One region of the Sulfobacillus sp. TH-112 genome, then DNA from elsewhere that is predicted to be linked to it. Evidence: riboswitches for the same ligand, from Rfam matches in the RefSeq annotation. Region 1 holds a riboswitch; each other region holds the start of a gene.
The links. Region 1 has a riboswitch for S-adenosylmethionine ahead of ACOJWD_RS03490 (5-methyltetrahydropteroyltriglutamate--homocysteine S-methyltransferase). Riboswitches for the same ligand answer to the same signal wherever they lie in the genome.
Positions count from the first base shown of each region.

Region 2: another riboswitch for S-adenosylmethionine. It lies ahead of metK (methionine adenosyltransferase); the one in region 1 lies ahead of ACOJWD_RS03490 (5-methyltetrahydropteroyltriglutamate--homocysteine S-methyltransferase).
Region 3: another riboswitch for S-adenosylmethionine. It lies ahead of ACOJWD_RS01225 (2,3-diketo-5-methylthiopentyl-1-phosphate enolase); the one in region 1 lies ahead of ACOJWD_RS03490 (5-methyltetrahydropteroyltriglutamate--homocysteine S-methyltransferase).

Region 1 covers NZ_JBYCKN010000056.1:45-6,453, reverse strand. Annotated here, with positions in the region: gene ACOJWD_RS03520 (universal stress protein) at 1-336, shown strand, start outside; gene ACOJWD_RS03515 (hypothetical protein) at 425-1,240, opposite strand; gene ACOJWD_RS03510 (hypothetical protein) at 1,356-1,898, opposite strand; gene ACOJWD_RS03505 (ABC transporter permease subunit) at 2,123-2,341, opposite strand; gene ACOJWD_RS03500 (hypothetical protein) at 2,401-2,997, opposite strand; gene ACOJWD_RS03495 (cupin domain-containing protein) at 3,152-3,553, shown strand; gene ACOJWD_RS03490 (5-methyltetrahydropteroyltriglutamate--homocysteine S-methyltransferase) at 3,777-4,892, opposite strand; SAM riboswitch class I at 5,055-5,154, opposite strand; partial or broken gene dapA (4-hydroxy-tetrahydrodipicolinate synthase) at 5,591-6,409, shown strand, end outside.
Region 2 covers NZ_JBYCKN010000101.1:1,242-17,300, forward strand. Annotated here, with positions in the region: gene hpf (ribosome hibernation-promoting factor, HPF/YfiA family) at 1-350, opposite strand, end outside; gene ACOJWD_RS06500 (cold shock domain-containing protein) at 490-687, opposite strand; gene ACOJWD_RS06505 (MFS transporter) at 817-2,037, opposite strand; gene ACOJWD_RS06510 (GGDEF domain-containing protein) at 2,329-3,984, opposite strand; gene ACOJWD_RS06515 (glycosyltransferase) at 4,135-4,566, opposite strand; gene metK (methionine adenosyltransferase) at 4,634-5,824, opposite strand; SAM riboswitch class I at 5,886-5,982, opposite strand; gene spoIIID (sporulation transcriptional regulator SpoIIID) at 6,128-6,385, opposite strand; gene ACOJWD_RS06530 (peptidoglycan DD-metalloendopeptidase family protein) at 6,486-7,076, opposite strand; gene ACOJWD_RS06535 (YwmB family TATA-box binding protein) at 7,150-7,851, opposite strand; gene atpC (ATP synthase F1 subunit epsilon) at 7,985-8,428, opposite strand; gene atpD (F0F1 ATP synthase subunit beta) at 8,447-9,886, opposite strand; gene atpG (ATP synthase F1 subunit gamma) at 9,899-10,765, opposite strand; gene atpA (F0F1 ATP synthase subunit alpha) at 10,766-12,274, opposite strand; gene atpH (ATP synthase F1 subunit delta) at 12,264-12,827, opposite strand; gene atpF (F0F1 ATP synthase subunit B) at 12,824-13,318, opposite strand; gene atpE (ATP synthase F0 subunit C) at 13,349-13,579, opposite strand; gene atpB (F0F1 ATP synthase subunit A) at 13,657-14,349, opposite strand; gene ACOJWD_RS06580 (hypothetical protein) at 14,346-14,723, opposite strand; gene ACOJWD_RS06585 (AtpZ/AtpI family protein) at 14,720-14,944, opposite strand; gene upp (uracil phosphoribosyltransferase) at 15,136-15,756, opposite strand; gene rpiB (ribose 5-phosphate isomerase B) at 15,795-16,059, opposite strand, start outside.
Region 3 covers NZ_JBYCKN010000019.1:906-10,042, forward strand. Annotated here, with positions in the region: gene mtnB (methylthioribulose 1-phosphate dehydratase) at 1-254, opposite strand, end outside; gene ACOJWD_RS01220 (MtnX-like HAD-IB family phosphatase) at 251-916, opposite strand; gene ACOJWD_RS01225 (2,3-diketo-5-methylthiopentyl-1-phosphate enolase) at 913-2,037, opposite strand; SAM riboswitch class I at 2,090-2,204, opposite strand; gene ACOJWD_RS01230 (APC family permease) at 2,528-3,976, shown strand; gene ACOJWD_RS01235 (hypothetical protein) at 4,183-4,530, opposite strand; gene ACOJWD_RS01240 (NAD-dependent epimerase/dehydratase family protein) at 5,083-6,075, opposite strand; gene ACOJWD_RS01245 (sigma-70 family RNA polymerase sigma factor) at 6,072-6,698, opposite strand; gene ACOJWD_RS01250 (ATP-dependent Clp protease proteolytic subunit) at 6,716-7,318, opposite strand; gene ACOJWD_RS01255 (hypothetical protein) at 8,030-8,503, opposite strand; gene ACOJWD_RS01260 (CGNR zinc finger domain-containing protein) at 8,895-9,137, opposite strand, start outside.

The DNA of each region.
Region 1 (6,409 bases):
CCTGGTGGCGGGGTGTATTGGCTCCCGACGGAGGCCGCTACAGCTGGATGGGAAGAAGCGGCAAGACTAGCCCAACAAGAGACAGAGAACACGCTTGAACGTAGTGCGACACTTTTAACGAACTGTCCTCCGGTAACACGAGAGGCGGGATCGGGAGCGCCAGCGGAGGCTATTCGCAATTATGCAGAATCGGTTCACGCTGATTTGATTGTAATGGGACGACGCGACCACTCTATGGTGGGCAATATATTTAATAGTGTGTCGTACTCGGTAGTTCAGCATAGCAAAGTTCCGGTGCTGGTGGTGAGTTCAGAGGTTGAACAGGATGAGGCATGATATGCGCGGTGATTACCTAACGGGATGATTTCACCTTACAAAAACGCGAGGAGGCCAATGAATAATGCTATTGGCCTCCTTCTGCTATTCACGGATGGATTACAGTATTTACAATCCATTGCGCTGGTACCACAGCATTACTTCGGCTAGAGTAATAGGGCCCGGCGACAGCTATGGCCTGCCCCTGAATGGCCTTGACCGTCCGTTCAGACCATAGCGCTACCCATAACGCATCAGGAGGGCGACTGTCAGTGGCGGTCATCCAGATCATGATGTGGTGCTGTCTAAGTAGCGGTAGTGCAGTCAGATTTTCACCCTGCTGTTCGGCATTGACGACGGCCCCCGATTGGATAATCCAGTTTTCGGCAAGCCAGGCATCCCCATGACGTAAGCCTATCGAAAGCACTGCACCGGGATTAAAGGAATTCACCAAGACCCGCAGGTGGTTATCGTGAGCCCCTTGCACGCTATTGACGAGGCGTGTGTGCGATACACCATAGTCGGGACCAGCACAATCAAGAAGAACACCGCGAGCACCAATTTTTCGCCACTGCTTTAAGTAGAGGGAGATCGTTGTCAGCGAATGGTTAGGCTGACCATCGGTGACGCCGATATCGACATAGCCGTAGAATGTCACCTTGGGCAAGACTTTGATTAGTTCTTCGGTCGCGGCGAGGTCGCCTGAAGAGTGCCACTCGTCGTCACTGCCCAATATCACAATCGGGTAGCCTTTCAGAGACTGTGCAAATGAAAGGAATTGGTGGGGGTTGGTGGGAATCCACCCATAGTAGATTAAAAACGGCGTCGCCGGCTTCACTACACGCTTTGGAACAGTCTTGGTAAATCCAGAAAGACTGAGAGTCAACAATAGGCCCCATAGCATGGCAATCCTCAGGCGTCTCACCGTCGTAGGCAGCTCCTTGTCACGATCACTGTCACTGTTACTACCTCCTATGCTAGCACGGAGTCATATATGGACTAAAATCCCAATCCCGATATTCCTCCAGATTGACATCGTTCTAGCTCGTGGATGGCGCCAATAAATGATTTGCGCTAGTAATGACTAGACCGCCAAGCATGACAAGGTAGAGGTACGGGAGGATTACGCACAGCGTCAAAGCCGCAGCCACAACGACGAGAAAGAGCGCCGCCTTGAGTGGCGCCACACGAAGCTCCTCGAAGGAATTTTTCACTGCGGTCCTAATGGACGAAGGCGAAAAAGAAAGGTGGGTCAAAACCATTAGTGTGAGGAGAGCGAGTACGCAATCGAGGAGCAGGAACGTGGTCTGGTCGATTCGTAATACAGCTAAGGGTAGTTGATTACGCATCAATTGGACATCCAACCAAGATAATAGAAGTGCCATAGATAGGGGCCATATTACCAATATGCTGCGGAAAAAGACGGTCTTAGAGGTGTGAAAATATTGGAAAAATGCGTCGCGAGCGGGCAGACGCTGAAGAACGAGTGCGCGATGAGCGGCAAATAGAGCGGCAAGATTTGCCGGGAGCGTGATGATGAGGAGAGAACCGGCCACCGCCGCGATGCTGAATCCCACAAACACTAGGACCCCAGTTCATAGGCTTAACAGGTGATCCAGGAAGGGAACCTCGCCGTGCGGTTCTCCGAGAGGCATCTTCATAGTTTCACCGACCCAGACACTGCACCCTGGACGAAGTAGCGTTGGACAAAGGCAAACACGACAATGAGTGGTGCGGCCACGATAAATATGCCCGCGGCTAAACGAGTCCAATCACTTTGGTAGCTTCCGTAAAACGCAAACAGGCCTCATGTGAGCGGAAAAAGTGATTGGCTAGAGAGGAAGACTACCGGTCCAATAAGGTCGTTCCAGACGGTCACAGTAGCGTAAATGCCTACCGTAGCCAGGGCTGGCTTCACTAACGGCAAAATAATGCGAAATATATATTGAGTGTAGCTTGCCCCGTCAATAGCAGCACTTTCATCTAATTCGACCGCAATAGTCTTAAAGTAACCGGTGAAAAACAAAAAGCCTACATCAATCGGGTCACCCCTGTCTTCGATGACATGATCTACTGTTCTTTTGGCTATCCAGAAGGATAGGGATGGGCGTGATTACGCCCACGGTTTGGAAGTCGGGGCACGCCATTTAAGAGCCATAAGTCGCGTCTCAGAGCTGGATTCCAGGAGGAGAACTGACGCCTTCGCCGTCCTTGCGCCAGCGGCGGAGTGGTCGCGATCAAGGCCTGGGCATGCATCACTAACGTCATCATTGAGGGCTTACGCATCTCGTTAAGGAGACCGTGATTGAGGAGAAGTTGTCTCATTTTCCACCAGTCATGACATATCGCCATAATTTGGGAACTGGCGGTTGCCCGGCCCTTCATTTCTGGCCACATGTAGGTTAGAGTAGTCCGTATCTGGAGCATGGTTTTGATATTGGCATCCACGATCCTCGGATTTGGTTCTTTTATGGAGCGTAGCGCATTGCTAAATGCCTCGCGATTGGCGTGGACAAGAAGATCCAACTGGGGATTATTTCGGTGTTTAGGGAGCGTGGTTGAGGGTGCAGTTTTCGCTAACACACGAGAGAGGTTCACTATCCGACTTGGATTTAATGTATAAAGAGGAAAGCTGAATCCTAACGATGTTGCTAAGATGATAAGGAAGTGGGTGCGGGTCATTATGCGCCTCCTCCGTGGATTAGTCTCACCATAGGGTTCGTCGTCATGGGCGATAATCTGTAGAGGATCAGAAAATGCATAAAACCTGATTGGGCCCCTCTATTACACGTGATAATATGAAGTGACTTACATATAGAAAGAGAGGGATAGTGCAATGGCAGCAGTGGAAAATATTCGGCAAGGAAAAAATTATACGGTGGGCGAATCTGGCCCGTTAGAGGGGTTGGACGGTAAGCTTTTCTTGGGTAAAGCGTTAGGGTTTACGGGGATGGAGATTTCATTGAATCGGTTTAGTCCTGGACAAGTGGTGCCGTTTCTCCATCAACATCGCCAGCATGAAGAGATGTACATCTTTATTCAAGGAGAAGGGCAATTTCAGGTGGATGGGGATGTCTTTGAGGTTCACCCCGGCACGGTGGTGAGAGTGTCTCCTGAAGGCAGCCGCGCTTGGCGAAATAATTCTACCCAAGATCTCTACTGTATCATCGTTCAGGCTAATCAAGATTCGCTTACGGACCAAGATGGGATTCGTGGCGAACATCTCATTTCTTGGTAACGGGAACGGCATTGGGAGAATAAGTTCTGACCCTTAAGGTCTAGGCACCAGAGTGTGACTAGGGTGAGGAGCGCTATTCTCGCGACAGTATCCAAGTATACTCTGGGGGCGCGTCGGTTGGGTGAAGTAGGTGAGATGGAATTTTCTGTGGAAATGAGTGCCACGAGTGTCCCGCAGGGGGGCTCGTGGCAGGATAGAGAAGAAATCAAAAAACGTGAGAGACTTAACTGTCTTCCCAGACCTCTCGGGCAATGGTAACGACATGTTCCAATTTGGCCCATTGTTCGTCTTCTGTCAGAGTATTACCCTCTTCGCTTGATGCAAACCCGCACTGTGGGCTTAAGCATAGACGGTCTTGGTCAATATAGTGCGACGCATCATCGATGCGCCGTCTAATGGTATCGCTGGACTCCAGTCTTCCCTCTTTCGAGGTAATGAGGCCCAAGACGATACGCAACGAAGGGCGGGTCGCAAATCGCAGCGGTTCGAAGCCTCCGGCGCGTTCCGTGTCATACTCTAAGAAAAAGCCATCAACGTCGACGCCACCAAATACACGCTCGGCAATGGGCTCATAGCCGCCTGACGCAATCCATGAGGACCGGAAGTTACCCCGGCAAATGTGCATTGTGATGGTCATATCGCGCGGCCGGTCTTGAAGAGCTTCATTTAGGGTCTTGGAATAAAGATCTTGTATCTGCTTCAAGTCCCATCCGCGGGTCTGGAGTTCGTCTCGCTGTTCGCTCGAACAAAAGTAGGCCCACGAGGTATCGTCAAGCTGAAGATATCGGCAACCGGCGTCATAAAACGCGGAAATCGCGTCTTTGTAGGCTATGGCAGTATCGTGAAAGAATTCTTCCAGATCAGGATACACAGCACTATTCATCTGGGCCCGAAAGTGCAACATGCTGGGACTGGGGATGGTGAATTTCGGCAGTAATCCGTTTGGCACGTGGTCCTTCAAATAGGTAAAGTGTGCCAACATGGGGTGACGATGGAACCGGACTTTATCCACGATGCGAATGCTATGAGCCTGAAGTTGATGTTGTCCTTGGAAGTGAATACCGTTATCGTTGGCCTCAAATGCTTCAACACCGGCGAGATGTTCTAAAAAGTCAAAGTGCCAATATCCACGACGAAATTCTCCATCGGTGACCGATTTGAGGCCCAACGCTGCTTGCTTTTCTATGATGCGAGCAATCTCCTCATTTTCGATGGCTTGAAGAACCGTGGGGTCGAGTGCCCCCAGTGCCAGTCGACGACGGGCTTCTTTGAGTCGGTCTGGGCGCAATAGACTGCCGACGTGATCTGCCCGAAACGGGCCTAATGGTGCTTGACTCATTGCAGTGTAACCTTCTTTCTTGCTTAAGTTCGACTCACTTATCGCATGAAGGTCTGGTGCAGAGGGGATTCGCTTTATCGAAGCGATTTATTTGTTGACATGAAATGAGCCCCTCTTATGGGGCCCCCTCAAGTCAAGTATCAGATGGTCCGAACCATCTGCCTCTCATCTTTCCCTTGCGGGAAGGAATTAGCACCATGCCAACTAACGGCCGGTTGCTGCAGCATCATAGGGCCATTCCCTCAGCTGCTCTTGATAAGGGCAAGTCTTGTAATCATTATGACATAACTTGTGGAAACGTCAATGCCATCGACACGGTTATTGATAAAGACATATCCCCCAGTCCGCTCGATTATGCGGAGCGGTCACGGGGCGACAAGAATCAACCATTAGCTACTAGCATTTAGGCAACAATGTTAGAATATAATATGAAATACGGAATATTATGATGACTTATTATTTGGGGGAGGAGCGTTTGGTTTCTTGTTCCCCGACTGACTAAGGTCTTGGTGGGCGGCGCCAAGGGGATGAAACCCTGCGTGAGATCGAGCAATCGCGCTATGGGGACTCAAGCCGCGAGGTACAGCAATATCGCTTGTTCGCTCCTGTTCGAATTGGTTTTGTTTAACCAGATAGTGATAGGTATCGATTCAACAAATAATGCCCAGCGACAGCCACAAAGTAAGGGGAGGGCCAGCATGAAAGCGATTGCCGAACGATTACGAGGGTCGATTGTACCCGTGGTCACGCCATTTACTGATGAAAACACGGTGGACTATGATGCCCTAGTCCGACAGATTAACTGGGTCATTTCTGAGGGAAGTCATGGAATCTCAGTGACGGGAACGACGGGGGAGCCGGCAGCACTGTCGATGAAAGAGCGAGAAGATATCTTTCGCGCTACCGTAAATACGGTGGCGGGGCGGGTTCCCGTGCTACTGGCTACGGGCAGTAGTAATTTGGAAGATACTTTGCGACTCACAGCCACGGCAGACATTTTAGGAGCAGATGCGGTATTGGTCATTGTTCCGTATTATAATCGGCCGTCTCAGGAAGGATTGTATCAGTTCTTCACCACGGTGGCCCGATCCACGGAACGTCCGCTAGTGATCTATAACATTCCCGGAAGAACGGCAACTAATATCGAGCCCGAGACCGTGAAACGCATTGTGACGCGGGCATCAAATGTCGTTGGCATTAAGGAATCAAATCGCGACTTTGAGCAGGTGACTCGGGTATTGCATCTGATGGGGTCCGATTTCTTGGTCTTTTCGGGAATTGAATCCCTGTGTTTCCCGATGCTGGCTCTAGGCGGAGCAGGGCACATTAGTGCGACGGCGAACATATTGCCGCGGGCGGTAGCGGATCTCTATGACTTGGCTGAGGCGGGAGAATGGCAGAAGGCCCGCGAATTGCACTACTACCTTTATCCCCTGAACGAGGCGCTGTTTTGGGAGACCAATCCAGGTCCATTGAAAGCAGCTCTAGGTCTCATGGGAAAGATGCGCCCGCCCTTA
Region 2 (16,059 bases), on a different contig from region 1:
TTGCGGCGTACCAACTCCTGCGGTTCCTCATAGTCGACCGCATGTTTAACATCGTTTGTATGACGGGGCTTCAGACGTGCCTTATACTTGGTCAACTGTCGTTCTAGCTTATCAATGACCCGATCTACAGAGACATACATATCCGGACTGGACTCTTCCCCCCGTAATAAGAGGTGTTCCATAGGAATGGTCACTTCAATAATTTGTCGTTCCTTTTCTACGGTGAGCATGGCATGGGCCGTCACCTCGCGATGCTCAAAATATTTTTCCATTTTTGAGAGTTTTCGCGTGACATGGTCCTTAAGCGCTTCCGTGACTTCAAAGTTCTTTCCTCGAACAATAACGTCCATCGCGTCTTCCCCCTCCGCCGTTCTCCCAATCGTTGGACTGGTAAACACATTATACCACCGTGCCTCCGGACACCTCACCTTGGGCATAAAAAAATCAAGGCCGGTTACCCAGCCTTGATGTGAGTCGAACCTCTGACGGTTAGAGACGTACGACGTTAGCGGCCTGTGGACCGCGGTCACCCTCTACAACATCAAATTCGACACGCTCGCCTTCATTGAGCGTACGGAAACCTTCGCCATTAATGGCACTGAAATGTACAAAGACGTCGCCGCCATCTTCCCGCTCAAGAAATCCGTACCCTTTTTCTGCACTAAACCATTTGACGCGACCAGTCATATTCGAGTTTTTCCCCTTTCACTTGAAGGCCCGCTCTAGCAATTAGAACGACCGCGGTCAATATAACATTGCCTTCCAAAAAAGTCAAACAGTTTCAAACGACCAAATTTGACTGCACGATTCCGCGACCTAGGCAACCGTCTCACGCGCCTTGGACGAAGTCGTGGAAAATACGGTGATGGTAACGACCGCCATGACTATCCATAGCACACTTACCATACCCACGGTCATCGGGACCCCGACTTGTCGAGCGAGCCACCCAGCCCCTGCGGCACCAATCGCCCCGCCAATCCCCAGCCCTATTCCACGAATAGCCAGCACCCGTGTTCGAATATTCGATGGCGCTGACTGCTGAATCCACACCATGAGTGCAGTGCCATAAAGCGGTTGTCCCAATCCCGAAAGAAAGACGCACAAGAGTCCCGTCCACCAGCTATGGGTCAGCAATACCAGACCTATCCCTAATCCGCTTAACAGCATACCAAACGTCAACAGAGCAGCATGTGAAACCCTCTCTACGAGATTCAGACGTTCAATGGACACCCCTGAGAGAAAAGCACCAATAGCAACGACCAAAACGATCCACACATAATGATCTGTTGAGACGTGCCACATGCCTTTCGATATGGCCGCCAACATCGTATTAATCCCGCCCACCGACAGTGACAAAATGGCCGAAAGAATTGTCAACCCTCCAACCAGACGGTTCTTTCGAATAAATTGAAATCCCTCTTGGATTTGTCCCCAAAACTTCACTACGCCTTGCAGCGGCGGCGCCCAGATGGTTTTATCGACACGCACGCCCAAAATGAACAGGCTGGCTCCGAGGTAGGTCACTCCGTCAATCCAAAAGGCATAGGAGAGCCCTACCGAAAAGATGACTGCGGCCGCCAATAGATAGGCAGCAATATCTGTAATAGCATAGTAGGTTTCTTGGCGAGCCATGCTTTGCGAATTCACCTCAGAACTACCAGCAATGGTCGGTTGCACACTGCGCAATATGGGCTGGTACACCATCGCAAACGAATACATAAGAAATACCGCGATGATCGTCCATAGATAATCATGGATAACCGGAATAGACGAGACAATAAGTGCGCGGGAAATGTCCGAGACGACAAGCGCACGTCGCCTCGGCAGGCGATCGACAATCCCCGCGACCGCCCACCCCAAAACGACGCGAGGTAGATATACCATCGCTAAGACGATACCCAAGTCCGCCACATTATGCGTCATGGCCAGCACAAAAATGGCTAATGCCACTTCCGTGAAATTATCCCCTAACTTGCTCAGCGCTTGTGACAAGATGATGCGATGGATGTTAGGGTGAAGTGTTGCGCGTACAGCCATATCCATTTCTCCTTCAATCGACAATCTCCATGGGGGCTTTTCTCATGCTCATTTTCCCGCACCGCTAAATACTGTAGTGCCTGAGGCAAAGGTTATACATATTGAAACTAGCTTACATAAATTTGCGTCATACGCATGTCGATTTATGGAATTTTATTGATTTAAAAGTCTCTTTTCGATTTAATCTTCCACAGCTTTATGCCCATTCTCACCTGGGGATAGTGGGGATAAGTCTGTTGATAAGAGGAAACACAACACTTTCGCTGGGGATAGCGAAATCGCAATCGAGAATCAGATTTTTGACGCATTTTGCCACATATTCTTCCGTTGAACTTTGTTTTGGTACATACCAAAATCCGCGTGATTCAGCAGAGCCTCCACGGTTTCCCCGTCGCGCGGATAGAGCGAAAATCCCGTGCTAACGCCAATCTTCACTTCCACATCAATCCAGTGCTGCAACTCGACGAGTTCCTGAATGCGGTGCAGTGCCACGTTAGCACCGTCTTCATCCACCTGATCGAACAGCACCACAAACTCGTCACCACCATAGCGCGCCAAGAGATCTCGCTCCCGCAATTGTGTCTCTACCAAATGACTAAATCTTATCAAGACCTCATCCCCTTTGAGGTGACCATGCTGATCGTTGACCCGTTTGAAATTATCTAAGTCCAAGAACGCCAAAGCAAAACTTTGACCGTCGCGAAAATCGGCTATTCGGTCACTAATCACTTGGCGAAAATATCGAAAGTTCAAAACGCCGGGTAACAATGGGTCTTGTCGCGAAATTTGCTCCGCCTCGGCTTGCAACATCCACTTGCGATAGGCCACCGCGGTCTGGCTGGAAATCACCTTAGCCATTTCATAATGGTGTGAGCGATAGGCGTTCGGACGGTCTTGTCCCACTAAAATGAATCCCCAAATGTGTCGGTCGGTCATAAGAGGCAAAATAAATCCTGACTTCAGAGGGTGGGTATCCTCGGGGGAAGGACTGGCGCTCAAAAGATGGTCAGCGTTCTGAATAAATTCGGGCATGCGGGTCGCCAGTGCCCAATCGGTGATGCCCTCTCCGCCGACCTCAAATATCTCCGGATAGGGTACGGTGACGGGATGGACGGCCGATGCCAATACGAGTTGCCCAGAATCGGTGGCCTGCAGATAGAGCGCGAAGAGGGAAAACCCCATAGTGTCCGAGAACGCCTGTCGCACACTTTCAATCAGTGAGTCTCGATCCAGTGCGGCGGTGATGGCTTGAGCGGCCTGCGCGGACTTTCGCGTGGCAGACTGACTTTGCAAGGTTTGATAATAGAAGGTCATAAGGAGAAGGACGGTCACATATGGAAAAATTCCCAAAATCACGACCCACCACCGTGGGTCGGCCAAATGAAGCAGTACATAAATGGCGACTAAAGGTAAGCTAAGACCCCACCCGATAATATCCCATAGAGCACTGCGAGTGAGAGTCGCCAAGGTAATATTGGCGTCTTTAATGAAGAAATACAGGTTCACAATCACATGATTGAGCACCAAAAATGCTAGAGCAAAAATAACTGACGCCAGTACGATATCGGACGAAAACAGCACAAACAAATGCGATGCCACAAAAAGCGACAGCAGCAAAAGCGACACGGTAGCAAAACTGGAGAGTCCGCGAAAGCGTCGGATCCAACTGGTCATGACGCCAATCACGACAACCCAAAAAGTGTCGGTTAATCCGCCCACAAGAAACACGGAAAAATAGCCAGCACTCGATAAGCTAATGCTGCCTTGGTCGAATTGTAACGGCCATGACTCAGACACGATAACAATGGCTGTTCCAATGATAAAAGTGCGCAGATGCGTTAGATGAAACCAACCATGCGGCATATGTGTCAGCCATAAAATGCCGTTAATAATGATGAGGAGCCATAAAAACTGGCGTGCCAACCGCGGATTGGGCTCACGCACCATCCCAGTCCCCTTTCATCCTTGCATGGGTTTGGTGGCTAGGAGAATCAAGAACATTGGACCCACTTTTCGGCACCTATCAGTTTCGTGACGACCGACAACTTTCCCTTCTTTCTGAGAGTATAAATTTTTGTGTCGATAGAGCGCGTCGGGTTATTGCAGGAGATGGTTTAAAGTGGCTATTAGCCGGTCGGGTTGAGGCTGGCGAGCCAAATCAACCCAAACAACCAAAGGATAGCGGCACGATGTCATGAGATCCTGGACCGGAATATTCCGATCGGCAACGGTGAAGAATGGATGCTGCCGGGACAGCAAGTCCAACATGTCATGGGTTCTGTCATTCGAGCCATCGTCGGTAAACACGACTTCAAATTTTCGCCGACTCCATTCGCGCTGATTGAAAAGGCCAATCAGTTCACGGACAATGTGTTCAATCCGATACTCCTGATTGGCCGCGCGCACCACCACGCTGACCGCGGGGGCGTTCTCGCGATACGTTCCCATGATGCGATCATACGCCCATTCCAGTAACACCACGATGCCATATAGAGATAACGCTAATCCCAGTGCTCCCCACCAGGTCATCGTCCTCGCCTCCCTGTCCGATATATACGCAAGGTATGCGAGAACATGCCCAAAGTGTGTCTTAGAGCTAAATCAACTTTGCCTCTTGACGCAATTGCTCAACGCGATTAAGTGCCTCCCAGGGGAGCGCCACATCTGTTCGACCGAAATGTCCGTAGGCCGCAGTTTGCAAATAAATCGGCCGCAACAAATCTAATTCCTCAATAATGGCCAGCGGCCGCAAGTCAAACACGCGTCGCACCACCGCGGCCAATTGGTCGTCAGCCAGCGTACCGGTACCAAATGAATCCACCATGACGGAGATGGGGCGCGCCACCCCGATGGCATAGGCAATCTGAATTTCCGCTCTGTCCGCGAGTCCGGCTGCGACAAGATTTTTCGCGACCCATCGCGCCGCATAGGACGCCGAACGGTCCACTTTAGTCGGGTCCTTGCCAGAAAAGGCGCCTCCGCCGTGTCTAGAATACCCTCCGTAGGTATCAACAATAATTTTTCGACCTGTAAGCCCCGAGTCGCCATGTGGTCCCCCAATCACAAAGCGTCCGGTAGGATTCACTAGGATTCGGGTCTCTGGCGTGAGCCACTCTTTGCCTAATGTGGGCACCAACACGGCTTCAATAATCCCATCGCGAAGCTCTTCCGTAGCCACCTCCGCATTATGCTGAGTCGAAACTAACACGGTATCCAGGGCAACCGGCTGATGATCCTCATAACGTACGGTCACTTGCGTCTTACCATCGGGCCACAAAAATGGGAGCGTTCCGTCGCGACGTACCGTCGCCAAGCGATGCGATAGTTGATGGGCTAGTGAGATGGGTAGAGGCATCAACTCAGGCGTCTCACGACAGGCATAACCAAAGACCATGCCTTGGTCACCTGCCCCAATTTGCTCACGAGGATCGATATCCCCGTTACGGGCTTCCAGTGCCTGATCCACCCCTTGTGCAATATCGGACGACTGTTCGTCAATGGAGGTCAACACCGCCACAGTGTCGGCATCAAACCCCATCTTCGCTCGCGTATAGCCTATCGAGCGGATGGTTTCGCGAACCACCTTAGGGATATCTACGTAACAGGTCGTAGAAATTTCGCCTACCACCAACGCAAGACCGGTGGTGACCACGGTCTCAGCCGCTACCCGCGCCGACTTATCATGCTCTAAAATGTTATCCAAAATCGCATCTGAGATTTGATCTGCCACTTTGTCTGGATGGCCCTCCGTCACGGACTCCGACGTGAATAGGTAGTTTTGTCCCAATAATGAACCTCCTCATAAAAAAATCCCCTTCATCTACATGAGAAGAGGGCATTCTCTAATTCTCTCATCCCTCCGGTCGTCCGGTCGGGCTTGGCACCTGGGCGTCGCCTGGTTGCCGGGTTTCATCGGGCCTGTCCCTCCACCACTCTTGATAAGAGAATGTCCTGAAATTGTCGAGTGCATTATAAAATAAAGGAGGGGATGCTGTCAAACGGCGCTCTCAGCACGTGTCAAAGGGTGCGGGTCGGGGGCCACGAGAACGCCCCCGACGGATGGTTCGCTGCCTACAGCGTGAGGTGGTGACTAGACTGGGTGGTTGGTGCGGAATTTTTGACGAGTGGCTTCTCCGCCGCGAAGATGCCGTTCTGCCTTATTCACTTCAAGCACCTTTTTTACCTCATTTGCCAAATGCGCATTGACTTTGGGCAGTCGTTCGGTCACATCCTTATGCACAGTACTTTTGGAGACGCCGAATACCTTGGCGGTATCCCGAACGGTTGCCCCGCTCTTGAGAATATAGTTGCCAATATCCATTACTCGTTGCCAGATGTGGTCTTTCACCTCTCCGGCCCCTTTCTCCCCCCGACGTCGGGTAGAGTATATGGCCCAAAAAAAAATAAATGCCAGGGCTCAGGCCCTGGCATTACTTGGCTCTCTTTCCTTAAGAGGAGGGGTGAAGGTAGTTCATGGGATTGGTGGCGGCGGCATCATGATAGACCTGAAAATCCACGTGCGCTGCCGAGTCCCGGCTATACAGGCTCGGGCCGCCCACCGTACCTATGGCTTGTCCCTGATGTACACTGTCCCCCACGCGTACCCTGGCTTCTCCTAGATGCCCATACACGGTTTCAAAGCCATCCCCATCATTGATCGTGACCGCGAGTCCCATATGTGGCTCCTTAGTTACCTGCGTCACGGCACCCGCCCAAGCCGCATTAACGGCGTTCCCCTTGCTCGCTGCGATCGTGAGGCCGGGGTTGTAATACCACTCGTTCAAAGCCCCTGAATACTGCCATCCAAAGTCGTTGGCAATCTTTCCCGTCACCGGCATCATGAGTGGAGCCGAGGTGGGACCACCGGCGAGAGGAGAAGAAGTCCGAGTTGTGGGCGTAGCCGACTTCGATGGTTTGGTGACTTTTGCCGTAACGGCCAGTGGATGATGTTGTCTAACCACCACAACGGCCACTCCGGCAACCACGACCAGACCGACCAGTGCACCTAGTCCCATAAGGGTTGTCCGACGTTTTGCCATGTTATTCCCGCTTCCTCTGCGAAATTACCCCATTGGGGCTATTTCCAGTTTGCCCAGATTTTGGTAATTCAAACTAATAGGTCACGGTAATAAGCGGGCTTCCCACGTATACCTCCGTTTTATGCATAAAAGGGTTGTAACTGGTCGCGATTTGAATATTCAATGGATGTCCTTGAAGCTCATCATGTTGGACAATGAATGGGGATCTCCCCGCATCGGAAATATATCCGGGAGCCCGAATGCCATTTTCAGTAGTGGCCCCCACACGTTCGAGGGCGGTATTAATCAGTCGTTGTTGCGCCAAAGGAGAAAGGTGTTGGCTTATCGTACCTTCGAGGTTGACGTCGGTATGCACCGTTCCATGAGAAGCGAGCAGATGGTTGAACAAGGTTTCGGTCGACGATAGGCCGGCAAAACCCTCCGGGGACGTTCGGTCAATGACCAGATAGATATCCCCCGTCGAGAGCCGCTCGACAATCACGTTGGTGGTAATGCCCGCGACAGTAAAAGTCTCTTTCGCCTTAATATAGCCAACCCCAATCGTATTCCTGACCGCCGCAGTCATTTTCAGCGCATCGCCCACCTTAGCGGCCGTGGCGTCCAAACTATCTGGAATAGGCCCGCTCAGTTCGACCCAATCATTGATACTGTATCCGGTCGCATGGGCGCCGGTCGCATGAAATGCCGACATCAAGGGCGCCCTCGCCGATGCTTCCGCTCTCGCCCCCACCAAGACCACTCCGGCAATTCCGATAATCCACCAAATATTCCGCATTGCAATAACCTCCGTAGAACTATGGTTACGTACTACCAAATTGTTCCACGCAAGATACCGGTTCATACACAGATGAAAGAAAGAGCCTCATAATGAGGCCCTTCTGGTGTGCATCTGTAGCAATCAATGACCCCTAGTGGGTGGTTGTCGATGTGCCTTGTCCAAGATCACGCCCGGTGGCCTTGAGTCGATTTTCGGCTCGCGCCAGTGCTCGTTGAGCTCGAGCCAGATCGACCGCCGATTGTCCGGCCCCGGTATTGAGATATTCTGCGGCGCGCTGGCGGGCACGTTCCGCCCGTGCTACGTCAATCTCTGAGGCGCGCTCAGCAGAATCCGCTAAGATGATGGTCTCACTGTCTTGAACTTCCAAGAATCCTCCCCCGATCACAATGTCCTCGGTGCGACCGTCATCGTGATATGCCACCATGATGTGGGGAACCAGTGGAGTGATGATCTGCATATGATGGGCTAGAATCCCGATTTCCCCTTCAGTGGATCTGACGATAATTTCGACTACATCCTCATCGTAGACCACGCGTTCGGGAGTTACCACGCGAAATCGATAGGCGGTGGCCATATAATCCCCCCGTTCGTCTTATAAGGTCTTGGCCTTCGCCAGTACCTCATCCATCGATCCAACCATGTAAAAGGCTAGCTCCGGCAATTCATCATGCTTACCTTCAAGGATTTCCTTGAACCCGCGCACCGTTTCCTGAATGGGGACATATTTCCCAGGGGATCCAGTAAACTGCTCGGCAACAAACATTGGCTGCGACAGAAAGCGCTCAATCTTACGAGCCCGGGACACCGTTAACTTATCCTCGTCGGATAGTTCATCCATCCCTAAGATGGCAATGATATCCTGTAAGTCTTTGTAGCGTTGCAATACCTGTTGTACACCGCGGGCTACCTGATAGTGCTCTTCACCCACAATTTGCGGATCCAGAATACGTGATGTGGATGTTAGGGGATCCACTGCAGGAAAAATTCCTTTATCAGAAATGCGACGTTCCAGGTTGGTTGTCGCGTCTAAGTGCGCAAAGGTGGTAGCGGGTGCTGGGTCGGTGTAGTCGTCAGCGGGCACGTAAACGGCCTGAATGGAGGTAATCGAACCCTTTTTCGTCGAGGTAATCCGTTCTTGCAACTGACCCACGTCGGTCGCCAGTACCGGCTGATAGCCTACCGCGGAGGGCATCCGACCTAAAAGGGCCGAGACTTCCGAGCCAGCCTGGACAAAGCGAAAAATGTTGTCAATGAAGAACAGCACATCGCGGTTCTCAGCATCACGAAAGTACTCTGCCATGGTCAATCCGGATAACGCCACGCGCATGCGCACGCCGGGAGGCTCGTTCATCTGTCCATAGACCAACGCGGTTTTATCAATAACCCCGGACTCCATCATTTCCTGATAGAGGTCGTTACCTTCTCGAGTGCGCTCCCCTACACCAGCAAACACCGAATACCCGCCGTGCTCTTTGGCAATGTTGTGGATAAGCTCCATGATGAGTACCGTTTTACCAACCCCGGCACCACCAAAAAGGCCCACTTTCCCGCCCTTGGGATACGGTGCTAGCAAATCCACCACCTTGAGTCCGGTTTCAAAAATCTCGGTCGCTACGGCTAACTCCGTGAACTCAGGAGGATTACGGTGAATGGGCATCTTCTCTTCCGCATCGGTTGCGCCTTTGCCGTCAATGGGCTTACCTAAGACATTAAACATCCGCCCTAAAGTCTTTTCACCGACCGGAACCTCAATCGGTCCACCCTCGTCAATGACACGCATCCCACGCACGACACCATCGGTCGAGGCCATAGCAATACAACTCACCCGGTTATCTCCCAGATGGTGAATCACTTCGAGCGCAATATCAATTTTGGTTGCCGTGATACTACTCTCCGGGCCATCTCCTGGTGCGGATCGATCATCGGACACAATGCGCAAGGCATTATATATCCGCGGCAACTTTCCTGCCGGAAACTCGACTTCTATAACAGGCCCGAGGACCTGTACGACTTTTCCTTCATTTTCAGCCACCCGAACACCCTCCTATTTCAACGCTTCGGCGCCGCCGACAAGTTCAGCAATTTCTCGTGTGATAGCCGCTTGACGCAATCGGTTGCGCAACAAAATCATTCGACGAATCAATTCGTCCGCATTCTTACTGGCACTATCCATCGCCGTCATACGGGCCCCCTGCTCTGACGCCTTGGATTCGAGGAGTGCCCCAAAAATCAACATTTCAACATACCGGGGCAGTAAGTCCTCAAAGACCTCCCGAGGGTCAGGCTCGAACACATAGCCCATTTCCACCCCTTTATCCTCGCGCGTTGCGAGAGGAGGAGCCTCCACGGGCAGTAGTCGAATTGTTTTGGGCTCTTGTGACATCGCGTTATGATATTCCGTATAGGTTAGATATACGGCATCCACCTCTTCGTTCAGGTAGCGGGCGATAATCACATCGGCAATGGCACGCGCTTGACGGTAACTCGGATCGTCGCCCAAGCCGACAAATTCCTCGCCAATCACGATGTTGCGGTAGCGAAAGAAGTCACGCCCTTTACGGCCCACCGCAAAAACCTGCTTTTCTTTTGCTGGTGCTTCGCGCAATACAATGGATGCTCGGCGCAGCACGTTCGTATTGTAAGGGCCAGCCAATCCTCGATCGGAGGTGACCACAACAAAGGCCACCTTGTTTTCAGGGCGCGTTTCCAGGAGTGGGTGATTTTTTCCGCCGCGCCACACGGCGCGAGACGTCACAGCGCGAATTTCGTTGAAATACTCGCGGGACTGACGCGCGCGCTCTTCAGCACGGCGCAATTTCGCGCCCGCCACAAGTTTCATTGCACGCGTGATTTGTTGTGTATTTTGTACACTCCGAATCCGCCGCCGGAGGTCCTGTAATCCGCCCGCCATTTAAAACACCGCCGTCTTCTTATAGTCCTCGATCGCTTCAGCCAGCTCTCGCATCATATCGTCAGACAATGCGCGTTGCGTCCTAATCGATTCCAAGAGCTCCCCACGCTTGTCTTTCATATACCGTACCAATCCACGTTCAAAGCCTCGAACACTTTCCACTGGCAAGTCATCCACAAATCCCTTAGTCACCGCATAAATGACCACGACTTGTTCTTCGACAGGCATGGGCTGGTATTGGGACTGCTTTAGCAGTTCTACCGTTCGTGCTCCCCGGCCCAAACGGGCTTGGGTCGCCTTATCTAAATCGGATCCGAACTGAGAAAATGCCGCGAGCTCGCGGTACTGGGCCAGGTCAAGACGCATTCCTCCCGCTACCTGGCGCATCGCCCTAATCTGAGCGTCACCACCAACTCGAGAGACCGAGGATCCGACGTTAACAGCAGGACGGACGCCTGAGAAAAATAGGTCGCTTTCTAAAAAGATCTGTCCGTCGGTGATGGAAATCACGTTGGTGGGAATATAGGCAGAAATATCTCCCGCTAAGGTTTCAATGATCGGCAACGCGGTAAGACTCCCACCACCCTTGGCATCACTCATCCGGGCAGCCCGCTCCAAGAGACGAGAGTGGAGATAAAACACATCACCGGGGTATGCTTCGCGGCCCGGCGGGCGACGCAGCAACAGGGACATAGCTCGATAGGCGACGGCATGTTTGGATAGATCATCGTATACAATGAGAACATCTTTACCTTGGTCACGGAACTCCTCACCCATCGCACATCCAGCATAAGGCGCCAGATACTGCAGTGGAGCGGGTTCAGCCGCCGACGCCGAGACGATGATGCTGTACTCCATAGCGCCGTGCTCTTCTAGGGTCCGGACAAGACCAGCAATAGTGGACTCTTTTTGTCCGATGCCGACATAAATACAAATGACATCTTGGCCTTTTTGGTTCAAGATGGTATCAATCGCAAGCGCCGTCTTTCCTGTTTGGCGATCACCAATAATGAGTTCGCGCTGACCCCGACCGATAGGAATCATGGCGTCTACCGCCTTGATTCCTGTTTGCAGTGGCGTATTCACTTTTTGACGGTCAATAATCCCCGGGGCAGGGTATTCCACCGGCCGACGCGTGCTGGTGTCGATTGGCCCTTTGCCGTCCATAGGCAGTCCAAGCGCACTCACCACACGACCAATGAGCGCTTCGCCGGCGGGAACCTCGACGACTCGTCCAGTGCGGCGGACTCTATCTCCTTCTTTAATGCCGATATCGTCGCCCAGAATCACACAGCCGACATTATCTTGTTCTAGGTTCAGTGCCATACCGAACACGCCGTTATCAAACTCTAACAGTTCACCGGCCATACAGTCGGCAAGCCCATAGATACGAGAAATCCCATCTCCTACCGTCAGGACAACACCGGCCTCCGATAGTTCCGTGGTAATCCCATATTGCTCAATCTCTTGCTTTAAAATGGCACTGATTTCGTCAGGTCTAATGCTCAACGACACTACCTCCCCCGTCTCCCTGGCGCAGCCTTTCGCCTAAAATGGCCAACCTGCGTGCCAAGCTTCCATCCAGTACCCGATCACCAATACGTACGACCACGCCGGCCAATATGCCCGGATCCTCTTTCAGCGTCAGCTGGACTACCTGCCCTGTAGCACGGCTCAGTGCATCCGCCAAACTTTTCTGTTGCTCCTCTGAAAGCTCATCCTTGGTGGTGACCTCAGCATGCATGATGCCGCGATAGCTGTCCCAGAGATTCCGGTATTCTTCATAAATGGTGGCAAGTACATCTTCACGTTGCTTATCAATCACTACACCCAAGAGGTGGCGCGTCACCGCGTGACAATCCTGGAATATCCGATTCACGGCATCGTGTTTGACTTGTCGAGAAATTTCAGGGCGACGAATGAACTCACTAAATTCCTTGTCGCCTTCCCAAATACCCAGCACGCGGCCAAGATCTTCGGCAATCTCCGCTTCGTTACTGTGACCCTGCGTTATTTGAAAGAGCGCCTGTGCATAGGGCCGAGCGATCACTTCTTTGTTCATTGTAGTTGCCCTGCATCCTTCAAAACCTCATCAAGATATCGATGTTGGTCGTCTGCGGTCAGGTTGCGCTCCATGACCTTCCCTGCGGCAAAGACCACCAAATCCGCTACTTGATGGCGAATGGAAGCGAGCGCTTGGTCACGCTCATGGGCAATTTCTTCCAGGGCTGCCTTTTGTCGATAACTAGCCTCGCGTTGCGCTTGCTCAACAATTTTCTTCGCCTGTTCATCGGATTCCCGTTGCGCATTGGCAAGAATCTGTTTAGCTTCATCCCGAGCCTGACTCACGAGCGTTTTGGCTTCTTGACGAAGCTGTTCGGCTTCTGTCTGAAGTCCTTGCGCATCGTTAATCTGTTTCGCTATGGTGTCGCGGCGCTTTTGCATGGCAGCCAAGAGCGGCTTATATACATACAGGCGTAGCAATATCAATAACAGAACCCATTGCGCTACCGCTGCAAGCATATTGCCGAACGTCAGTGAAGTGCTAGACACGTCAATACTCCTTCCCTAAAACCGTTTCGGCTAACCGATCTTGGTAAATACAAATAACACGAAGGTAATTACTGGCCACGCTTCAACCAACGCGACTCCCACCAACGACAACGTCAATAACCTACCAATGGCTTCTGGCTGGCGACCCACGCCTTCCACCATCCGCCCCATGACCAAACCGTTTCCAATACCGGCACCGATAGCCCCACCTGCTGCAGCCAATGCACCGATGAACAGCAAAATTTCTTTATGGGTAAACACTTTGTCAATTCCTCCTTAGTCATCCTCACTCGTCCGTAGTGATGCTGAGAACCTTTTCCACTCCATGCCCAATGACCTTAGTGATCTTTGCTTGCTTGAATACTCATATAGGCCACTGTCAGAATGGTGAAAATTAACGCCTGAATTAGTGAGATCACCACACTAAAGACTAACCACAGCGTTCCAATCAGAAACGTGGTCAAAACCCCACCAATCCCGTGAGGTAAATGCGTGGTCATTCGTAGGACTAGCTCTCCAGCCAAAATGTTGCCAAACAGTCGGAAAGCCAAACTGACCGGCATTACTAACTGCTCGAGCGCGTTAATCACCAATCCCACGACAGGAAATGGCTTCCACACCCATCCATAAACCCATCCACCGAATCCTTTGTACTTAATTCCCGCCCACTGTATGAGAAGAAACATCGCACCGGCTAATCCTGCTGGAATACTTAAGTAGGCTGTTGGCGAATGGAACCAACCGCCGCCAATTCCAGGCAGTGGCAAGAGACCTAAAATATTGGCAACCACCAGCATCAGGAACAACGTGAGTGCGAGAAGAGAAAGGTTCGGGGCCAATTCCTCAGGAGCCATCTGTCCGACTAGGCCTTGGAAGGTCTCGATGGCAGTCTCCATCATGTTTTGAGCTCCTGATGGAACACCCGCCGTCACACGATTCACTGCCAAAAGGCCAAACGCCAACACTACGGCAATAGTAATGAGTCCCGTAATAAACGGGGGCCATTGAAACGCTGTCAAGGAAAAGTTCATCCGTTCACCCCCTTGCCCTTGCTATGAAGGGCCGCCCACACAAGGTAAACTACATGTGGAACAAAAACCCCCGCCAAGGCCGCATAAAGATTGACATCGGTATACCGCTTTAACACATAGAAATAAACCCCCAACACCACCAAGCGCGACACGAGTCGAAAGTTTATACCCATGACGGCTGCGCGGGGATTTAGTCGGGCCCACAAAGGCATACGCAAACCCAAGCCTACTAGATCTATTTCTCCTGGGAGAATTCCTGCGGCAAATCCCCATAACACATAAGACCTTGTTATGGCTGCTGCACCCACCAAAGCCAGGCCCAGCACAATTGAGAAAACTGCCGCGCGTTTCCACAGGTTCTGGAATTCTTTCACTTTAACAACATCCTTGAGAGGTGAAAAAGTCCCCAAAATCCTGCAACAATCCCCACCAAGACCCCCGCAATAGTTAACCACGGCGTCGTATGCAAGAGGCCATCTAGCCAATGACCCAACAAAAACCCTACCAAAATAGATAGAATGAGTTGAGTTGCCAGTGCCGCCGCCACGCCCACTCCGCGGGAGGCGGAACCATTACGGTTACTGGGTTCTCCCACCTTGGAGCCACCTCTTTCGGTGCAATACTACCCTTTGTCGCCGATTTTGACGAATGCACGTATATCAAGGACAAATGTCGGCGGAATTCGGGGCAAAACGGCTTCTCTCGCAGTCAGGTGGGCACAGTTATCCCACCCTTCACCGAGGAGTAAGTATACCGATCGACGGCACTCAAGTCAAGGGATACGGCTCAGGACAAGGTGCCGAACTGACGATCGCCAGCGTCTCCCAGACCGGGGATGATATATCCCCGCTCATCCAACCGTTCGTCAAGAGCTGCAGTATAAATCAACACGTCAGGATGTTTTGCTTCGACACGCGTAACCCCTTCGGGAGCGGCAATGACACTGACCAGACGAATATTCTGCGCCCCTTCCTCTTTAAGATAGTCCAAGGCATCAATTGCCGATCCCCCCGTCGCCAGCATGGGATCGAGCAAGATAAAGGGATGCGTCTTTTGTCGAGTGGGGAAATTAGAATAATAGCGAACGGGCTGCAGGGTCTTATGGTCACGATACATCCCTAAATGCGAGACCACCGCACCCGGAATGACGTCACGAAATCCTTCCACCAAGCCTAACCCCGCCCGCAGGACAGGCACCAAAATAGGAGCTCGCAGCAATTTTTCGGCCTTGGCCCTTGCCATCGGCGTGTCAACACTGATAGTGTCCGTGTCCAGGTCAGACAAAACCGGATACGCCATCAGTCGAGCAATGGCGGTAAGATAGGTGCGAAATAAGTCAACCGGCGTCTCTTTGTCGCGAATCAGACTAATATGGACCCGTACCAACGGGTGATCAACCAAAATCATCTCGGACACATCCCTCGGCTCTTAGTACCCCAAGTGTCTTATAGACCTGGTTCTTTTCTTTCAATCGACTCAATTTTTTCAATACGCCGCGCGTGGCGTCCGCCGGCAAAATCTGTCGATAGAAATGTTACCAAGATTTCCTGCGCCAAAGGTGCCGCAACCAGCCTTGCTCCCATAGTAAGCACATTAGCATCGTTATGTTCACGCGCAAGTCGTGCGGAGACCACATCGAGGGCGAGCGCTGCACGCACCTCAGGGATCTTGTTGGCGGTCATGCACATTCCTTGTCCGCTGGCACATAAC
Region 3 (9,137 bases), on a different contig from region 1:
GTCTGGTGCACCAAGGTTTCAAACGACGGTTTCCCTTCGCCTTCGAGGATTCTTCCCGCATCATCTAACGTGAGAATGTCCTTTTCTTCTAATCGACCTTTGTCGACTCCACTACGGGTAATATAGAGTTTTTGTTGTAGGCGATCATAGATTGATAGATTGCCAGAGGTCGCACGAAGCCACCCACGCTGCGCGAGGATATGACCGATATGGATTAATTGCGATCGGATTTCTGATTCCAATGAGGTACTCATGTGCGCGCTCCTTCCGAATGGACCACAAACAAAGACTCCAAAATGTCATCAAATGTTTCAAATGGAGTATACGGGACATTTTCTTGATGCAGATAATTCGACAATTGACCTCGGGAAAACACTCGATCGGCGTGGCGAGCGCCATTGTAGTCTGTAACGCCGTCGCCGATGAAGACAATGGGGACCCCATACTGCTGACGCAATTCATCGACCACCTGATATTTGCATAGCCCACATCCTCCTGGGCAGGGGGGTAGGCACGGATATTGCCACTCAATGGTGATGCGATCGGTATCAAAATTGGCGTGATTGACGATGCGCTCCGTCGTGCTGTCAAGGAGAACCGCATCTAACATGAAATCGAGACCGTTAGAGACAATGTAAAAGGGGATGCTCGCGGCCTTAAGCACCTTCTCGAATTGATAATAACCGGGGCGGATGCGTGCAGTATCGTGTAAGTAGCTTTCGTATTCACGCTTCCCGTCACTCGGGAGGGTGGAGAACAGTTCGGCCAGTCCAGTGCGCAATGAGACGTCACGACGTTGAATGGCGGTGATGAGTTGTTGATTTTTTGGTGCGACATGGGTAGTGAGCGCTACCACCAAGTCTTTTTGGGTAATCGTCCCATCAAAGTCTGATACCACCACAAACGGAATACTCATGAGAGAACCACCTCGGGATAGCGTTCTGCAGCATCCACTAAAATTTGGGCACCTACGGTGGTGCCACTGGGGTGACCATGAATGGCTCCTCCGGCATTAATCACAATGTCTGCACCAAAGTCGCGAAATAGGTCCGCTAAGATCCCTACATGGATCCCCGCGGAAGGTCCGGGTAAGACCGCGGGAAATTCTCCATCACGTCGCAGCGCATCCGCCACCGATATGGCGTTTTCTTTCGGCATGGCGACGCTTCCGTAGGGCGATGGATAGAGGACGATGTCGGCACCGGCCAGCCGGGGCAAGAGTCCTAGGAGAATGGCCGGATGAATACCGATATTTGGATTGCCAATTTGTCCGCCGGAAAAGGCGGGATGTACAATGAGCGGTACGCGAATACCTTCCTGTTTGAGGTCGCTCAGAACATCGAGACCCAACGTATATGCCGAGATAAGAAATGCGCTGGCACCCGCGTTTACGGCCCGGCGAGCATCCTCCATAATTTGCCGGGGAGTGCCGCTCAGATTGACCGCATAAAGCCCCTTCTTGCCTGTGCGTTCTTCACGTTCTGCGAGGAGATCATGGGCCAGGCGAATGCGATCAAGGAGGGGAGCATCGCCATCGGCCATATAGATCTCATCATCTTTCACTAAATCCACACCACCGTCAATCTGTTCCTGAAACGCCGACTGAAATTCTTTGAGTGATCGCCCGTTTTCGCTTTTGAAAATGGACATCACCAAGGGCCGCTGAGGGACATTGAGGTATGCGCGCAATCCGGGAATTCCGTAGGTCGGGCCAGGGAACGCACGTTGATAACTCCTGGGGAGATCGAGTCGGTAAAGTTGAATTAGGCCGTCGAGCGACAATTTGCCAAAGACGACGGTTAAGAGGGATGCGATGGAGGGGCGCACGTTGACAACGGGATAACGAATTTCAAAGAAGCCGACAGTTCCTTCGCGGGTAATAGCACCCACCTCGCCGAGATATTGGCTCAGATGGGGTTGCCGGGTGGCGGGGAGATCGGTCCAAGACCCTACGGTCATACCAACCGCGATGGCGTCCGCTTTTTCAGCAATACTGGTCGTCCAGGGCACTCTATAGGTGGCTGTAATATACTCCAACAAAAACGGCTCCTTTCATCAAAGACGAAAGAGGCCGACAATAAAAGGCGCTCTCTCATCTGTCGGTACCATACATCTACCGTCGGAATTGGCACCGCATTCTCCCCAAGGGAGAACCGGTTGCCCAGGTGTCATCGGGCCGATCCCTCTACCTGTCTAGATAAGAGTTCATGCAATATATAGTTGAAAAGTACAATACGCCCGCTCAAGCAGGGTGTCAATAGGTGCAAGCAGGGAAAAGAAGTGCAAGGGATGAGGGCATCGGGAAAGTGGGCGGTCAGAGATAACATATGGCCGGGCTCTGCGACCGTTTTGCGAGACGAGAAGTAGGCGCGATGAGGACTTTTCCCAATGATCTTTAAATCTTGTGAAAATCTATCAGAGAGAGATCGTGGAACGCTATTGACGGAATGCTATGGCCATGATAATTTATTATCAAATGCAATAAAGTTGCATATGCATAAAATTGGTGTTTAAGGAGGATCGAAAAATGGCATCGGCGATGGAAAAGAGACCGAGTGATGGTCGTCTCGAACCTAATGTTGTGAGCTTCTTTGGGTTGGTGAGCCAAAGCTTAGCCGGTATGGCTCCGACTTGTGATGTGGTAGCCTTCATGACTGCGGGGGCGGCGTTTGCACTCGTCGCGCTTCCCTTATCCTATCTCTTAGCTTTTGCGTTAATGTTCATCGAAGTGAATACGATTTACCACTTATCTAAGCATCGTAACTCTGCGGGCGGATATTATGCCTATGTGTCCTCGGGACTTGGTCCTACAGCCGCCCTCATCACGGCTATCATGGTGATTTTCTATCAGGTGGTGAGCGTCGCCGGTGTGCCAGTCTATGTGGCTGGAGTCTTTTTGCCGGGTTTGGCGCATATGGTCGGGATTAACCTTCCTAGTTGGTTTTGGATCATCGGTATCGCTTTCTTCATTGGCGTGCCATGGTTGCTCACCGTATTAGGTATTCGCCCGACGGTGAAAACATTGGTCGTGACTAGCGGTATTGAAATTGCCTTTCTTATCGTGACCTCCATGATCATCATTGGCCGTACGCATATCATTCAACCATTACACCCGTTCGATATGGCTTCTGTTGGCGTCAAGGGAGTGGCCATGGGCATGATCTTTGCCATTACCAGTTTTATTGGTGTCGGCAGTCATGCTCCCTTGGGGGAAGAAAGCAAAGCGAAGGGTATTCAAACACAAAAGGGGCGGGTGATCGGTAAGGCCGCGATTGTTTCTCTCACTTTAGTGGGCGCTGCCTTAACATTGGCAGCGTATGCACTCACAGTGGGTTGGGGCCAGGCCAATATGGGCGCCTTTGCGAGCGCTAATGCCCCGGGTGTCACGGTCTATCTGCACTATTTCGGACCCGTTGGCGCCATTGCGTTGGTGACCTTGGCCATCAATAGTGCACTGATGGACGATCTTGCGTTGTTGACGAGTTCGGCCCGGGTTCTCTATGCGGTGGGGCGTGACAAGCTGTTGCAGACCAGCTTTGCGCACGTCAATGGTCGCCGTGCGCCCATTAACAGCGTGACATTTCTGGCCGTGGTTGCCCTATTCATTGCTCTCGGATTCGGTTTTTGGTTGGGACCGGTTCAAGCCTTTAATGTCTTGACCACCGCTGTCCTGTTCGGGCTCGTCAGCGCGCATACGTTAATGAACATCTCTCTTATGCGCATTTCGCACGGTGAACGCAACCTGGGTCAGGTCTTGTTTCACCTCGCCCTTCCCGTATTGGCCATGGGGCTATTCTGGTTTGTCCTTTATGAATCGCTATTGCCATTTGTATTTCCTCTGGCATGGGCAGGCGTGTTCTGGGCGGTTGTCACGATTCCGGCGATTCTCTACGCTGTGAGAGCCACGCGCAACTTGGATGCGGACAAAGGACATCACTTGGGCATCTATGAAGAGGACGCTCCTGTCGGGGTGTAAGAAAAGGCCGGGATAAAGGCGGATGGTGGTAAGCGTCCGCCTTTATCCATTTCATAAGTCTTGCAGCGCTAGGTCGATGATTCTAAATACCGGCACCGTCCCCCGGGGTCGTTTGACGTCATCATGAATATCACCGATACGTGTGAGAACAGACGGTCATGATAACCCGTCATACCTCGGAAATTCTGGTGCATTATCCCTATCTGTCATGAGATATGCAGTGCGGCAATCACCTTTTCGGGACTGTCGGTTCCGATGATCAGTGCATCATAATGCTCGCCGGTGAGGGTCACTTTGATACCGCGTTTGGTCTGATGGTGCACGATGGCAAATATGGTCTCCGATCCTGACATAAAGGTACCCATGGCAAATACCCCGGGAAGGCGCGATCCGGGCATTTTGATTCCATGCACGGCATGGATGACATCGTCCAGAACCGTGATGTGTTGCACAGCGGATACCGGGACCCGGATATCGCCATGCACCCCTTCGGCCTTTTCTATCGTCGTTAGTTTTAGAACCAATGTGTCGCCATCTCTTATCAGTTCCGCCATAGGATCGCTCTCCTTGATATTTCTGATGTCCTCTCATGACAATGGTGGTTTACATTGCGGATTTTGCAAACAGCACATGCGCATTGCATGACGGCTAGCCGCCATGCATGACAGCTTCAGCATGCGCTCTACATGAGCCAGTATAGCCAAATCTTCGTCATCTCGGCTCCAATTTATGCAGGATAGCGTTAATTAATGGCGGTTGGCGAATGGAGACCTGGCGAGGTCCGCTCGTCTCGGCGTCGTCTTTAAGTCGAATCACATTGCAGTCCATTGTTGGGAATTCCCTAGCTTAATCGGCTTGGGATGGGACGGCTCTTTGTGCCTATGCAACGCCTGAGGCGAACGCCACTTTTCGATGATGAGGGTTCGAGCGGTTAGGACGCCTTGAGGCTTGTCAAATCATGCATATGATGCTCTTAGAGGTTAGCGTCTTCGAGCGTTTCGAAACTTTTGGTCCCGTGGGAGAGGGCAGGTTGCTAGGCGTTAGTAAGATTATCGAGAACCTCGGTCGGCTGCGCGAACCCCCGCAGTGAGTGTCAAAGAGGGCCGTCATCCTCCTTTCTGGCGCCAAGCGGCGAGAAGCGCGTTATGCCGCTCGTCATCTAGGCCAGCGGTTAGGTGAGGTGCGCCACGGGATTGATCCCATTGCCACGTGTCATGGATTGTTTCCGTTACCGGGCGAAGACTCAGGCCGGCGTCGCGAGCCCGGTCGATATTGACTGCGAGAAACCCGGGCCAGCCCATCCGTTCAGAGATCCACAAGGGGAGGTCGGTCCATTCCGCAATATGGTGTTCGCGAAGAAAGGGCTCCGGTATCCACACAGGCTTGCCGGCGTCGGGTAGCGCTTCGCGAAAGGCGGCGATTAACGCGCCCATCGTGAGCGGCTCTATGGGGCCGGTGGCCTGGAAGGTGCCGGATGCGGACCGCTCTAACAGCTGCAGCATCCACGCCGCAAGGTCTCGTGCGTCGATAAATTGGACGGGCCGATCATCCGGTCGCGGCACCACAACAGCTTGCCCGCTGGCAAACCGTCGCACCCAGTAGGTGAATCTGTCGGTTGGGTCATGAGGCCCTACGATGAGTCCTGGCCGGACGATGAGCGCCCGTTGGCCAAACCCTTGACGCACTTCCTCTTCACAGAGAGCCTTTAGGGGACCGTAGGACTGAAAAATGTCTTCGTCGTCTGGATTTTTCAACCGGTCGACGGGCGAATCCTCCGTCATCTGAACTTGGTGGAAGTCACGATACACGGAAATGCTGGAGACAAAGAGGTAGCGGGACACGTAGGGAGCGAGCTGCTCAACGGATTGTCGCACCACCCGGGGGAGATAGCCGCTGGTGTCAATGACCGCATCCCACTGGTGGCCCAAAAGAAGCACTATGTCTTCGGCGCGGTCACCGTGAATTTGCTTCACATTCGGGAAAGCTCCCGGATCGGTTTTTCCGCGGTTGAATAGCGTCAGGTCATGGTGGTGTAGAAGCGCAGCCTCCACCAAATGACGGCCAAGAAAATGGGTACCACCTAACACCAGAATTTTCACTGGGGCAGCCCCCCTCGTTCCGTCAGTTGCTCTCGGAGACGCAGCCGAGCTCGCTGACGTCGTTTGCGAGTGGTTTCGTAATCGGGGTGATTTGAGGCCGGTAATTGGCGGATTTGGAGAATCTCGCGATCCCGCGTTGGCAACTCGCTGAGTGCTTGGGCGAGGTCGATGGCCCATTCGGTCGCGTCCATCGTGTCATCCACCTGTCCTCCCTGGTGGTCAGACAGCGGTACAATTTTAGAACCGTGATGATATCCTTGTTCGCGCCGATAAGCACGGCGGATGCGTTGATGGATATGATTTTTGACGTAAGCAGTAAAAGTGGTGCGATGACGGCGTGGTCCATAGCCGAAGACCGCTTCCCACAGCGCCAATGCGCCCTCTCCCATTAAGTCATCCAGGTCTCCGCCTGATCGGGCGTAACGCCTGGCTTCCTGCGAGACCATTGGCCAAAAATTGGCGATATACGCCTCTTGAATGTCAATACGACCGCGCCTCAGCTCTGGCAACAGCATATCTTGCCAGACGATGAGAGACACTGGAGGCGTCTCGTGAATCGCAACTTGAATGGTGCGCAATAGCGGAGAAATGTCTTTACTGCCGTATAATAATGCGGATTCCATGATGTCGCTCCTTTCGGCTATCTTTCCTTGCGGGGCTTGCTAATTTGATCGATTAGACCATACGCTTGCGACGCTTCAGCGCTGAGCCAACAATCGCGTCCCACATCGGCCGCGACCCGCTCTACTGGTTGCCCCGTATGCTTTGCTAATAAGTGTATCAGGACTTCTTTGGTCACTGCTAGCTCGTCGAGCGTAATCTTGAGGTCGGTCACCTTGCCTCCTAGTCCTCCACCAATCGCTGGCTCGTGGATCATGATGCGGCTATGTGCCAGGGCGTAGCGATGACTTGGCTGCCCTCCGGCCAGTAGAAGAGCCGCCATGCTGGCAGCCAGCCCGGTGGTTACGGTATGGATAGGTGGACTGATGTACTGCATCGTGTCGTAGATTGATATGCCGGCCGTGGTTGATCCGCCGGGCGAATCAATATAAAGATGGACCGGCAGGGTCGGATGCTCGCTTTCAAGAAATAGCAATTGGGCTACCACTAAACTAGCCATATTATCGTCAATAGGCCCGGTAAGAAAGATGATGCGCTCCCGAAGCAGGCGCGAGAAGATGTCGAAGGAACGTTCGCCGTGGGAGGTCGGTTCGAGCACGATGGGGACGAAGTTGTTTGCCATGTTTTCACCTCATTGGTGATATGTTCCGGCTGCGTTGGGTTCGGGACAGTGGAGACCACTTTTTAGATAGAGCGCTTCCTTTTTCAAGTACTTCAGGATCAGTTGCAAAAGTGGGCTGTCCCTTGGCTCGCTCGACCAGAGCTTTCCCTAAAGAAGTTACGTGCCCGTGACGTGGCACCGATCATTTAGGGCTCTGTCACAAACGATGACAATTTCGGGGAGATAGAATACAGGCATCGCTATCTTCTTCCGATAATCCAATATGATGTCGTCGCGGACGCTTTGTAACCGAACGGCCGGCTGGGTCGCAGAGTCGTGGCTCAAACCCTCCTCCGCATACTTTAGTGGCACGGGCCATCAACGAATCTCGGTAGACAATTTTTATGCGCATGTAGAGGAGTCAACTCGCTGAGGATTCGGGAGTGTGGAGATGATGAAGCACTGACAGCAGGGAAAGAGTCCAAATGGCAAACGATGCGGTCGGAGCCCCATGGTATCCCAACCTTTTGCTGGGGAGGTGCTCTAGATTGGTTGCAGCATTTGGCTACGCTGCCGCAAACGTGGGAATGATGCTGGACGGGCAACATGATGCTGTTGCGTGCGGGTATGGGGAAACCCAAGGTTCAGTGTCTTGTGGACCCAGGTGCTTTTGGTCGCGAAGACACTGGACTTTGGCTCTAAAGACTCCTGAAGAGCAGAACTCTAGGGGGGCTAATTGAGCAATTGGTTTAATTTCGATCCGGGGTCCTTCTTTAACATGATGATACCCATCACCAGGAGATAGATCCAGGCGAGAAGAGACATGCCGCGGCCAAATGAGTACAAAGCAAACTGGATGTGGCCGACGAGAGGTTTAGGGGCGATGCCGAACGGTAATGAGGTAACGCCCGAGAGGAAGTACATACTCATGTTATAGAGTGTGAATAGGATGGGTAAGAGGTAGTAGCGGCGCAGTCCCAAAAGGTAGACCACTGCGATGAGACCATAGGTGGCGGTTTCTACGTCAATCCAATAGGACACAATCGGGGTAGATCCGGGACTCGCATAGAGATGCGCGGCGACATCCACTAAGGCAAAGAATACCATCGACAGCCGAAGCAAGTCGAGGCTACGATGATCCGGATTCAAAATTTGAATATCTGGCGTCTGGCTGGTAGAACGAAGATAGTGGGTGGGATGGGTCATCAGAATCACTCTTTCTCGAATTAGATTTGTTGCACTTAGCATATCTTTAGAGGCTGTGGCTGGAAAACGGGCGAATGGTCCTGAATTTTTTGCTCCCCAGCCGGTCTGGGACGGACGGATGGTCCCTCGAAAATTTTTGGGGGGATTTAGTGGATGGGCGAGCGAAGTAGTGGGAATAGGGCCACTGGCCCTTGATGACGATGTATGGACCAGTCCTATTTGCCGGGATCATGGAAGGTATGGAACGGATTGTCATAGAGGAAAGTTTTTGGGTCCCACGCGGTTCAGAATTTCACCGATATCCGCGAGGAGTGGTCTCTCAAGCCGATTAACCCATGAGGTAGATATTCCATTAGCATGGTGCCTTCAGAGGAGAACATGTCAGCCACGGTTATTGTGGCTTGCGTCGATGCGACGCGACGCGCTCGCGGGTTGAACAACGAGAAGAGCAGTATCGACGACCGCCGCCTTGTCCTAAATTGATAAACGGGCGCTCGCACGATGGGGACGCACATATTCCCCCCGGGGGGCGTTGTTTTTCGCTCGCTAGAATCGCGAGTGCCATGGCAGATGAGCTGACAAACCAGGTGCGCCACGGAGCATTGTCCGTCGCGTCTACATGGAGATGCCACGG